3 regions of the Heyndrickxia sp. MSNUG genome follow, and region 2 is predicted to be linked to each of the others. Evidence: predicted binding sites of a transcription regulator. Region 2 holds the regulator's gene; each other region holds the start of a gene.
What was found. Region 2 encodes Rex, which represses fermentation and respiration genes when NADH is low (regulators of the CRP and FNR family bind a similar motif). Its sites were predicted from a motif close to TTGTGAAATATTTCACAA; they were not measured.
Positions count from the first base shown of each region.

Region 1: the regulator Rex is predicted to act here: its motif matches at 2,402-2,419, upstream of AABM38_RS19520 (cytochrome ubiquinol oxidase subunit I).
Region 3: the regulator Rex is predicted to act here: its motif matches at 1,840-1,857, upstream of AABM38_RS06675 (nitrate/nitrite transporter).

Region 1 is NZ_CP150978.1:3,882,464-3,886,752, forward strand. Features, by position in the region: gene AABM38_RS19515 (cytochrome d ubiquinol oxidase subunit II) at 1-932, opposite strand, end outside; gene AABM38_RS19520 (cytochrome ubiquinol oxidase subunit I) at 929-2,275, opposite strand; gene AABM38_RS19525 (alkaline phosphatase family protein) at 2,663-4,289, shown strand, end outside.
Region 2 is NZ_CP150978.1:247,377-251,665, reverse strand. Features, by position in the region: gene groL (chaperonin GroEL) at 1-615, opposite strand, end outside; gene groES (co-chaperone GroES) at 670-954, opposite strand; gene AABM38_RS01415 (lysostaphin resistance A-like protein) at 1,387-2,118, shown strand; gene AABM38_RS01410 (YdiK family protein) at 2,122-2,322, shown strand; gene AABM38_RS01405 (redox-sensing transcriptional repressor Rex) at 2,353-3,009, opposite strand; gene moaC (cyclic pyranopterin monophosphate synthase MoaC) at 3,037-3,531, opposite strand; gene AABM38_RS01395 (ABC-F family ATP-binding cassette domain-containing protein) at 3,701-4,289, shown strand, end outside.
Region 3 is NZ_CP150978.1:1,356,328-1,360,616, forward strand. Features, by position in the region: gene AABM38_RS06665 (TIGR04053 family radical SAM/SPASM domain-containing protein) at 1-722, shown strand, start outside; gene AABM38_RS06670 (Crp/Fnr family transcriptional regulator) at 883-1,581, opposite strand; gene AABM38_RS06675 (nitrate/nitrite transporter) at 1,962-3,461, shown strand; gene moaA (GTP 3',8-cyclase MoaA) at 3,711-4,289, shown strand, end outside.

The DNA.
Region 1 (4,289 bases), 1.2 Mb from region 2:
CCAGCTACAAAAGCGATAATCAGAGCGATGGCCATCGCTTCATTCGTGAAACTGTCATAAATCGTCAGGTATGGATAAAGCAGATATGGATAATGGGAGATGCCATAGGCGAAAAAGGCAATCAGGAATTGTCCGGTTAAAAGCCCGAACGCTACTCCATAAGCCTTCCCCTTCCCTACCAGATAAACAGTCCCTGCGAATAAGATAAACGAGATTGCGAACAGCCACCAAAAGTCCATTAAGCGGCTGTAATGCGCAGGATTATGGCCCTTAAGCTCAATGATGATTCCTGTAGCAGTAACAATCGTAGGCACAGACCAGGTTAATGCATATTTCCGAAGCAGCTCTGTTGCCGGTTTGTCCTGAGCTTTATTTGCATACCATGTTAAAAATACAGCTGAAATATACAGAACAGCAGCCAAACTAAGAACAACAATACTCCAGGTCAGCGGGCTGGTGAACAATGCCCAGTAATCCAGTTCAAGTCCTGATGCTTTCTCACTGACAAAGCCGCCTTCCGAAATCGTCAGAACAATGGACAAAGAAGCTGGGATGAACAAACCAGAAAGTCCATATAAATAGGTGTATCTTTTATGCTCGAGCCCTCCATAGGTCGTAAAAGCGTAATACGCTCCGCGGATGGCAAGCAAAACAACTCCAATGCTAGCTGGAACCAGCAGAATCGTTCCATAATAATAGGCCGTTTTCGGAAAGAAACCGACAATTCCTACGAAAAAGAAGACAAGGAAGACATTCGTCACTTCCCACACTGGAGAAAGGTATCGCTGAATGATCCGCGTGAGAATATGCTGTTTCCCTCTGAATAAGCTGTATGCATTGAAAAAACCAGCACCAAAGTCAATCGAGGCGACGATGACATAGCCAAACAGAAAGAGCCAAAGGACCGAAATTCCGATAATCTCAAGTGTCATCGCATGTCACCTTCCCTCTCCAAATCCCTGTCAGCGAGCTCCTGTTCCACCGTATTTTTGCGGAACATTCTAGTCAGAACGACCCCACTTCCGATTCCCAGAACAAGATATAGTCCAGCGAACATGAGCAGCATGGTGTCTACGTGGCCGCTTGTTGTTGCGGCTTCTTCTGTTCGCAAAATGCCGCGGAGAATCCATGGCTGGCGTCCAACTTCAGCAAACCACCAGCCCAGCTCGATGGCGAGAATCGACAGCGGACCACCGAGGACGAGGAGCCAGCGAAACCATCTGGCGTGTATAAAACTCATTTTAAACCAAACTCCCAGCACATAGAGAAGTGATAAACCTGTCAGCCACATGCCGATCGTAACCATGCTGTCGAAGAGATAATGGATATATAGCGGCGGAATTTCATCGTCTTCAAACTGATCAAGGCCAATGACTTCTGCTTTCGGATTGCTGTGAGCTAATATACTGAGTGCATATGGCACTTTTATTGCATATTTAACTTCACCGTCATCCAGCACACCATATAGCATTAATGGCGCACCTTCATGCGTTTCGAAATGCCACTCTGCAGCAGCTAGTTTTTCAGGCTGATATTCAGCCAGGTATTTTCCCGAAAAATCGCCGATCATAGCAGCAGCGATTGAAAAAATAAGTCCGATTTTCAAAGTTAGAAACAGAGCTTTCTTATGATAAACATGATTAGATCCCTTAAGAAGCCGATAAGCGCCAATCGATGCTAACACAAACGCCGATGTCATATAGGCTGTTGCCAGAACGTGAGCTACCTTTGTTGGCATGGCTGGATTGAACATCGCTAAAACGGGATTGATATTCACGAGCTGACCGTTCACAAGATCAAAGCCCTGTGGCGCATTCATAAAGGCATTCACGATCGTAATGAACACAGCTGAAAACGAAGCACCTATTGCGACAGGAATCAGAAGGAGCAAATGTTTTTTCTGGTTCTCAAATCGATCCCAAGTATATAAATAGATTCCTAAGAAAATCGCTTCAAAGAAAAATGCGAATGTTTCCATGAAAAGCGGAAGCGCTATGACGTTTCCAGCCAGCTCCATAAAGTTCGGCCATAGTAAAGACAACTGAAGCCCGATTGCCGTCCCAGTCACGACTCCTACTGCGACGGTAATGACGAAACCCCGCGTCCATCTCCGTGCCATTAATATATAATGTTCATCCTGTTTTTTGATTCCGACCCATTGAGCAATCATGATCATGAGCGGGATGCCCACCCCTATGGTTGCGTAAATGATATGGAATGATAACGTCAGCTCAGTTAAGACTCGGCTGAAAAAGACCGATTCTTCATTTCCCATTTAACATTCTCCTTTTCTAACCTGCAATAATACGGCCAATGAAAGACAGCCCCATGATTGCTGCCACAATAAAGGCCAGCCAAATTAACATTCGTTCCTGTTTTTTGTACACACACTCACCTCTTAAGGTTAAATTGCTCACAAAATCACAAATCGACCTCCACCAAACCCATACTTAATGTTATACATAATAGTAATACCAATAAAATGTGAGAGAACGCTGATATGTAATACTCTTTCTCCTTACTTATTCCCATTTCCCAGTAAGTTAAAACGATGGATCATGGTATGCAAAATAGTTTTACAGGATTAGCCATGATAAAAAAGTTTCAACAGTTTAAAAAATAGGTAAAACAAACTAGAGAAAATATTTTAAAGGGAGATATTATGACAACAAGAATATTTACAGCACTCATTTTAGTGACTTTATTTTTAACAAATACAATAGAGTCATCAGCACTTGCTAAAAACGATAACCAAGTCGTTTTGATTTCCTTCGACGGTATGAGAAACGACCTGACTAGAAGATATATAAAGGATGGAAAACTCCCAAATATCGAAAAAGTAGTGAAAAACGGTTCGATGGCAAAATATGCGACTACAGTCAGTCCCTCGTTAACTGCTCCGTCCCATGCAGCCATAGCGACTGGGGCTCCCCCGCTAAAAACGTCAATTGTAAGTAATGTATGGCAGGAGCCTGACAAGGCCTTAACAAACAAACAGGATGCTTTTATGAGCAAACTGGACGTTGACCCATTGTGGATTGAGGCGAAGAAGCAGGGGAAAATCACGGCGACAGTTGCCTTTGCAGGAGCTAATCCAAAGACTGGAAAGCAGGGTGACTATACCGTTTATTATGGGGATACTTGGTCCCCCAGCAAGGAAGAGAAACTTAGATTCATTGAAGCTGCTAATTGGAAAAACACTCCTCACAGCTATAGCCCTCTAAAGGAATCTTCTTTTCAGATTAAAGTCAAGGATGGCAAAGACCAAACCCTTCATGTATTGGCCTACGACTCTTCCAATGACCAGAAGGAAAACTACAATCAGTTTATCCTTTCAGAGAACAAGGAGCTTAAGGATACTAAGGGAGTTAAAAGTGATGACTGGGGATCTCTTAGTTTAAAAGTACAAGATAATCAAATAGCAGGTTTTTGGTTCAGGTTTGCTTCAGGAAACCCAGATTTGCAAAATGAAACAAAGCTGTACAGGACAGCCGTGACCTCCGGGGAAATTGATGGCCCGGAAGGCTTCAGTCAAACCATCCGCGATAAATTTGGTGTTTTTCCGGCTCAGGATGATGATATTGCACTGGAAAAAGGGTGGATCAGCAGAAAAGAATATGAGGATATAGCGGAGCGCTTTGTTAATTGGGTGACAGACGTTTCTCTATTTATTAAAGAGGAATACGACCCGGATCTTCTGATGTTCTACGCCCCTCAAATCGACCACCAGGAACACTTGTACCTGCTGACAGACCCAAGACAGCCAGGCTATACGCCTGAAAAATCGAAGCGATATATGCAAAATATAGAGTGGGCCTACAAAGTAGCAGATAAGGTAGTCGGGGAAACCACTAAATCACTTGAGGACAACGAAAACTTATTCATTGTTTCCGATCACGGGATGGAGCCCGCCCATTCTATTATTGAGCCGAACAAAGTATTAAAAGACAAAGGTTTACTTGTTGAAACGGCTGATGGTAAGGTAGACACTAAAAAATCGAAAGCGATTGCCATTCCAAGCGGATCGGCAGCACACATTTATATAAACCTCCAATCCCGTGAAAAATACGGTATTGTACCACAAAGTGAGTATGAGCAAGTTAGAGAAGAAATCATAAATGCCTTCAAGGAAGTTAAAGTGGAGAGGAATGTAAAAGGAAGAGTCGTAACCCATCATCTGCAAGAGATGTGGACGAGCATTTGGAATGAAGGTCTATCCCTTGTTTCCTTAGAAGAAAATACAAAGGATTTATACAGTCATGTTTTTAAAACTGATAGTTATCCTTACG
Region 2 (4,289 bases):
ATCAGTTACCATATAAGGAGATGCATATCCGCGGTCGAACTGCATACCTTCTACAACGTCTAATTCTGTTGTGAAGCCTTTAGATTCTTCAATTGTGATTACGCCGTCGTTGCCAACGCGCTCCATTGCTTCTGCGATCAATTGGCCAACTTCTTCGTCAGCAGCAGAGATAGAAGCTACTTGAGCGATTGAAGCTTTGCCTTCGATTGGCTTTGAAATTGCCTTTAACTCTTCAACTGCAGTTACTGCAGCTTTTTCCATACCTTTACGGATGCCCATTGGGTTAGCACCAGCAGTTACGTTCTTAAGACCTTCACGGATCATAGCTTGAGCAAGAACCGTTGCAGTAGTCGTTCCGTCACCAGCAACGTCGTTAGTCTTGCTTGCTACTTCAGCAACAAGCTTAGCACCCATGTTTTCGAAAGCATCTTCAAGTTCGATTTCTTTCGCGATTGTCACACCATCATTTGTGATAAGTGGTGAACCGAATTTCTTCTCAAGAACCACATTGCGTCCTTTAGGTCCAAGAGTAACTTTTACTGCATTTGCAAGAGCGTCAACCCCGCGAAGCATCGCGCGGCGTGCTTCTTCACTGAACAAAATGTCTTTTGCCATTGTATAAAACCCTCCTCAAATTTGTGTTATATACGTACTGTCTTTAAGCAGCTATTATTCCACTACAGCAAGAATGTCGTTTTCACGCAAGATTAGGTACTCAGTTCCCTGGTACTTTACTTCTGTACCTGCGTATTTTGAGAAGATAATGCGGTTGCCAACTTCAACTTCAAGTGCCACGCGCTCTCCGTTTTCAAGGACACGTCCAGTACCAACAGCTACGACTTTACCTTCTTGAGGTTTCTCTTTCGCTGTGTCGGGTAAAACGATACCGCTTGCAGTTTTTTCTTCAGACTCAACAAGCTCAATAATAATGCGATCACCTAATGGCTTGATCAAGTGAATCAACCTCCTCAAATTATATGTAGATTATTATTTATTAGCACTCTCCTCATTCGAGTGCTAACACAATTTATATATTAATGAATCTCCATTTTTTTTGCAAGCATGAAGTCCAATTTTTTTTATAAAATTTATATTAGGTCCCTGGGCAGGAATCCAGTGACAGCAAGGACTATTTTTCGTTCCCGTTCCACAATATTCGACGACAATTTTCTCCGAATTTTAATTTAAGCTTGTTTAAAAAAAAGCCACCTTAAAGAGTATGCGGCTTCTGCGGAAATCTAACCATTTTTTTAGCAAGCATCCTACAATTTGAACTTTCAAGCTGCTTACTAGTAAAATGGAGAGATAGCATTATGGAACTTTTATCATAATAAAACGTATATAAAGTCATTATGTTTACGAAACGGCCTAAAAGGAGTTTTCATATTGAAAAAAGAATACTGGTACATTATCATCGCCTATATTGTCATGCAGCTTTCAAGCCTGGTCGGAATTCCGCTCGTTGCCTTTGTGGGAGCTGGGATGGGCAAGAGTCTTAAGGAAATGGAAACCCTATCGATTCCTTACTGGCTAGTCATTAGCTTTACACTGACACTGATCATCGTTTTGCTTATTTTACGGAAAGAATCAAAGATGCAGGCAGATTTGCGCGGAATGGCATCGCCAGCAAGCTCGGCTGCATGGGCCGTTGCCGGTGTATTTCTGGCATTGATGGCTCAATCCTTTGCAGCAAGCATTGAAAGGCTGCTCGGAATCGAAATGGGCTCAGAAAATACTCAAGAGATCATCAACCTCATTGAGAACTTCCCGGTTGTGATTCTCGTCAGCTCGATCATCGGGCCGATTTTGGAAGAAATCGTCTTCCGTAAAATCATCTTCGGAAGCCTTTATAAGAAAATGAACTTCTTTTTTGCTGCATTGATCAGTTCAGTGATTTTCGCGCTTGCTCATATGGAGCCCGAGCATGTCATCCTTTATTCGGCCATGGGCTTTACCTTTGCATTCCTTTATGTAAAAACAAAGCGAATCATCGTTCCGATCATCGCCCATGTCACAATGAATACGTTCGTTGTCCTGCTTCAATCCGTATTCAGGGAAGATATCGAGAGAATGATAAGAGAAGCAGAAAAAATCCAAAGCTTTATTGGGGGACTTTAAGTTATGAAGCAATCGCCTTTATTTTCAGGCATTGTCTACATCTTGCTAGGCAGCTTGTTCACCTACTTCGCCATCCAGAATGTCAGCGAAACCGGATGGGGATTTTTCACTTATCTCCTCGTCATGCTCGCGACCTTCGACTTCGGTTCCGGCATCCGGATGATCCTGCTCCATCTCAAACTTAAACAAATCCAGAAAAAATAGCCTCTTCATCCGAAGAGGCTATTTTTCATATCATTCTTCTGTGTCTGTATTGGTCGGATAATGCTTTAGGAAATAAATCAATGATTGCAGTTCTACAGACAGGTCAATATGGTGAATCCTGATGGAGTCCGGTACATTCAATCGTGCAGGCGTAAAATTCAGGATTCCCTTGATATTCGCCTGGACTAATCGGTCTGTAATAGGCTGGGCTACCGCAGACGGCACGGTAAGAATGGCCACCTGAATCCCTTCCTCGACAACTTTTTTGTCCAGCTCATCCATGTGATACACAGGCACGTCACCCATAACGGTGCCTACTTTTGCCTCATCTACATCAAAGGCAATTTCGATTTTCGTATTATTATTTTTTGAGAAATTATAATTCAAAAATGCTGTTCCAAGATTTCCGACCCCGATCAGTGCCACTTTTGTAAGCTCGTCCTGATCAAGTGTCTTTCGGAAAAATGTCAGGAGATAATTCACATTGTAGCCGTACCCCTTTTTACCTAAGGCTCCAAAATAAGAAAAATCCCTTCTGATTGTCGCTGAATCCACTTTTACCGCTTCACTTAACTCTGCAGATGAAACTCTTTGTTTACCTGAAGAATGTAAGTTCAATAAGAAACGGTAATAAAGCGGCAAGCGTTTTGCGGTTGCCTGCGGTATTTTCATAGGTTCGTTCATCATTCTCCATCCTCCACCCAATCAAAATTTCTATTTAAGCTTCTCATCTCTCTTAAAATCGCCATTTTTCCCGCCGGTTTTTTCGACTAAATACGTCTTGCCGATCACCATGCCTTTGTCAACGGCCTTGCACATATCATAAACAGTCAGCGCACATGCTGAAGCTGCTGTTAACGCTTCCATTTCCACCCCTGTATTCCCTTTTGTTTTTACAGATGCGGTAATATTTAAAATATAGTCATTTCCATTTTGCTCCCATTCGAAGCTAAGGTCAATGCCTGTTAATGGAAGTGGATGACACATTGGAATGATTTCCGACGTCTTCTTGGCCGCCATGATGCCCGCTACCTGTGCAACAGCCAGCACATCCCCTTTTTTCATCTTATTTTCTGTGATTCTTATATATATATCTTCATTCACAATTATACTTGAATGGGCGATTGCCGTGCGGACCGTCTCAGATTTATCGCTGACGTCCACCATTTTTGCTCTGCCTTCTTCGTTAAAATGAGTAAATTCTGCCATGTTCATGCTCCCTTCAACCAAATGATACACTATTTTCACAAAGTTGTGTGTGAACTTTGTTGCTGAGTTCACAAATTCCTTGTCATTCCTTGTCTTTGGTGGGTTTCATATATTGCCGAGCTTATGTGAATGGGTTACACTATCTCTAAGGCAATAGAGGTGAATAATAATGATCTTATTACAAGTTAATCAGCTGACAAAATATTTCGCTGCTGATCTTATTTTATCGAATATAAAGTTTGAAATACAGACCCATGACCGTGTTGCTTTAGTTGGCCGCAACGGAGCAGGGAAATCGACCCTGCTGAAGATTATCGCCGGGCACGAGGCGCATGACAGCGGCGAAATCATCCGCCCTAAAGGGACGACGATCGGATACCTGGCACAGAATACCGGTCTCGAATCCGAAAAAAGCATCTGGGAAGAAATGCTTGGCGTTTTTAACCATCTGCATTCCATGGAAAAAGACCTGCGCCGGCTTGAGGAAAAAATGTCGGACCCTGACATACTGACAAACCAGACTGAATATGACAGAGTTCTCAAAGAATATGATCTTTTGCAGGTCCAGTTCAAGGAGCAAGGCGGTTATCAATATGAAGCCGACATCCGCTCCGTGCTCCATGGCCTGAACTTCCATTCCTTTGATTACTCTACAAAAATATCCACATTAAGCGGAGGCCAAAAAACAAGGCTTGCTCTAGCTAAGCTCCTTTTGACCCGCCCGGATATTTTAATTCTGGATGAACCGACAAACCACC
Region 3 (4,289 bases), 1.1 Mb from region 2:
GGTCATTTGATTTAACTATGGAAAGAATCAAGTACTTGCATGAACTGGAAATACCTATTCAAATTAATACCGTTATATCACGCTATAATATTGATTATTTAGATGAAATGGCAAAAATGGTTGAGGAACTGGATTGTGTTTTGTGGAGTGTGTTTTTCTTGGTGCCTACAGGGCGGGGGCAGGAAAAAGACATGATTTCACCTGTTGAGCACGAGAAGGTATTTACCTGGCTGTATGATTTAAGCAAACGAGTGAAGTTCGATATAAAAACAACAGCTGCCCAGCATTACCGCAGGGTCGTAATCCAGCAAAAAATGCGGGAAGCAAAAGACCATACAGAAGAAATCGATTATCTCACTGCATTGACCAAAGAAGGACTGACAGGTTCGATTGATGGCCTTGGCAGGGCGCCAAAAGGGGTCAATGACGGAAATGGCTTTGTATTTATCTCTCATACTGGGGACGTCTATCCTAGCGGCCTTTTGCCAGTAAAAGCTGGTAACGTCAGGGAGCAGCCGCTTGCTGAAATATACAGGGATTCCCCTGTTTTCAAGTCATTAAGGAATCCAGATGAATACAAAGGGAAATGCGGAGTATGTGAATTCAGGCATGTTTGTGGCGGATCCCGTTCACGCGCCTATGCTATGACCGGAGACTATCTGGAAAGTGAACCATTCTGCGTTTACATTCCTAAAGCCCTGAGAAAACAGAAACAAAGTTAGATAAGAGCTCCTGCGTCATGTCTAAGGAGCTTAGTCAATAGGCTGTGTTAAGGTTATTGTTGATTTTGAATCTTTGTAGCAGAAATAAGACCCATCCATTAAAAAAAACGAGTGAAGCTAGAAGCCTCACTCGTTTTCTTATTCAAATTGTAAATGAATATCAATCTATACTGCAAAACACTGCCGGACAGTTTTCACAGCCGATTTCCTGACGTAAATAGTCAACGTCGTGTACAAGGATTTTCCCTTTTTTGATTGAAATGATTTCTTCACGCTTAAGCTCATTCAGGATTCGATTCGTGCTTTCACGAGAAGTGCCGCAGAAGTTCGCCAGCTCCTGGTTTGTTAACGGAAGGTCGATGAGGATGCCATTATCTTTTTGCAAACCGTAACTGTTTGTCATACGAATCAGTGTCGAGAACAATGCACCTTTTTTTCCGTTCAGTACAAGGTCGCGGAACTTCGTTTGTGTTTTGCGGAAATGGTCGCTCATCCATTTCATGAATTCGAATGCAAGCGATGGATTCTGGAATATTTCCTTTTCAATGACATCTTTTCTGATGGCTGCAATCTTGGCATCTTCTATGATAAGGGCACTAAGAAGATATTTTGGAGCATCCGTAAATAAAGTCAATTCGCCGCAAATATCGTTTTCTCCGCAAATTCTAAGGGCGAGCTCACGGCCATCTTGTGTGACCTTACTGATTTGGACCTTACCTCCGAGAATCAAATAAAGTTCCTCTGCTTCCATGCCTTCCTGGAACAGATATGATCCCTTTTTAACTTGGATCGTCCTGTCAGCAAACTGGAGCAATTCTTTGATTTCAATCGAATGAGTTACTTTATGTGCATGTAGCATGGTCATCACCCTTTTCATTTTTTGAGAGGTAAAACTAATGTCTGGCTCACGTGTCAAAGTATTTATTGTCACAATAATAACACCGGCATAGTGTTAACTAAATACAGGAACGGTAAGTGTCAAAATGTCGTCACATTCTAGGACCTTTTTGTTCACATTTTCGAAACAAATTGCTCTAATTTTATTATATCGATTAACAAAGGCAGATAATTTACATGTTTGAAGACATCTGTGACGGTTTATTGAACATAGAAATAGGTGTGAAGTTCGTCACATCTAAAAGCTTGTGAATTTTTTACGATTTACCCATAGAAAGCTGCTATGACAATTTCAAAGCCATTAGGGAAATAAATTAGTAAGCTCAAAGGGGAGAAAAAATAATGAAAACACAAAAAGTTCAGCTTCCATTGCAAACACTCAGTCTTATAGCGGGGTTCATGGTATGGGTAATCTTATCCTCATTAATGCCATTTATAAAAGAGGATATTAAAATGTCTGCAAACCAGATTGCTATGGCGACAGCAATTCCTGTTGTTCTAGGTTCTGTATTAAGGATTCCTATTGGATACTGGACAAACAAGTATGGTGCCCGGAAATTATTCTTTATCAGCTTTACATTGCTGCTTTTCCCAGTCTATTTCATCAGTCTTGCTGATTCGTATACGGATTTGCTGATTGGCGGATTGTTTGCAGGAATCGGTGGAGCTGTTTTCTCAGTAGGTGTTACATCACTGCCAAAATATTATCCTAAAGAACGCCACGGCTTCGTCAACGGTATTTATGGAGTTGGTAACCTGGGGACTGCGATCTCAACTTTCTCAGCTCCAGTTCTCGCCTCCCAGTTCGGATGGCAGACAACGGTCAAGTTGTATTTGATCCTGGTGCTTTCCTTTGCATTGCTGAACTTCGTGCTTGGGGATAAGAAGGAACCTAAAGTAGTCACTCCTCTAGGAGAACAAATAAAGAGCGTCTATAAAAATCAAAAGCTATGGGCATTGAGCTTATTTTACTTCCTGACCTTTGGATCTTTTGTAGCCTTTACAATCTATTTGCCTAATTTCCTTGTCACCCATTTTGATCTTGAAAAAGTGGATGCTGGCCTAAGGACAGCTGGCTTTATCGCACTTGCAACATTTTTCAGGCCGATTGGAGGATGGCTGGGAGATAAATTCAATTCTTTCATCATTTTGATGTTTGTTTTTGCCGGTTTGACGATTTCAGGAATCTTGCTATCATTCATGCCATCTCTGACACTTTATACGATCGGCTGCCTGGCAGTAGCCATCTGTGCAGGAATAGGAAATGGAACAATCTTCAAGCTTGTCCCGCTCTATTTTTCCAAACAGGCAGGAATCGTGAATGGTATCGTTTCTGCAATGGGAGGATTGGGAGGCTTCTTCCCTCCGCTGATGCTCGCATTCTTGTTCAACCTGACTGGACACTATGCAATTGGATTCATGGCATTATCACAAATAGCACTGGCAAGCTTGATCATCGTATTCTGGATGTATTACCAGGACAAATTAAGCCTGGCAAAAAATATCATTGACCATACGATTGAAGGTGTCATGATCACGGATGTAAAAGGAAATATCGAACAAGTCAATCCAGCCTTCACTACGGTGACAGGCTATACCCCGGAAGAAATTATCGGGAAGAATCCGCGCATTCTTCGTTCAGGTGAGCATGAAGAGGACTTCTACAATGATATGTGGCAAGCGATCAAAGAGAATGGCTTCTGGCAGGGAGAAATCTGGAACAAGAAAAAGAATGGCACGATTTATCCTGAGTGGCTGACAATCAGTCCTGTAAAAAATGAAGCAGGAGAAATAAAGAATTTTGTCGGCATGTTCAGTGAGCTAACTGTGAAAAACAAATAATAAAGCTCGTTTAAAAACTGCATTAAATGGCTTAATGCAGTTTTTTCCATTCCCTATAAATTGACAACATCATGACAATTAAGGGTAAAAAACACTACCCAGGCAGTTTTTATGTTGTAATATATATATATAAAGAAAATCTACTATTTAAATAGAGGACTAATAATGTTAGTGTGAGAATATTAGATGAATTGCATTTGTAGCTGATACCGATCACTTATCCTACTTCTCTAATTGGAGTTGACGCATATGGTAAAAAACATAATCAAAGACCAGTTAAATAGACCACTTCGAGATTTGCGTATTTCAGTAATAGATCGCTGCAATTTCCGCTGCCAGTACTGCATGCCTGCAGAAATATTCGGGCCAGACTTTGCTTTTTTACCTAAAAGTGAGCTTTTGACTTATGAAGAAATTGAACGAGTGGCAAAATTGTTCATTGAACTTGGGGTTGAAAAAATCAGGCTTACTGGCGGAGAGCCTCTGCTTCGGAAGGATCTCCCGATTCTCGTCCAAAAACTGAATGAGATTGAGGGCCTAAAAGATATTGCCTTAACGACAAACGGAGTTCTACTGCCAAAATATGCAAAGCAGTTGAGAGCTGCTGGGCTGAAGAGAGTCAATGTCAGCCTCGACAGCTTGAAGGATGAGCTTTTTGGAGAAATCAACGGCCGCAATGTGGGCGTTGGCCCTGTGCTCGAAGGCATAAAAGCAGCTAAAGAAGCTGGCTTAGGTGTGAAAATCAATACTGTCATTAAAAAAGGGCTCAATGATTCTGAAATTCTCCCTATGGCTGAATTCTGCAAAAAGGAAGGCATTGAGTTACGC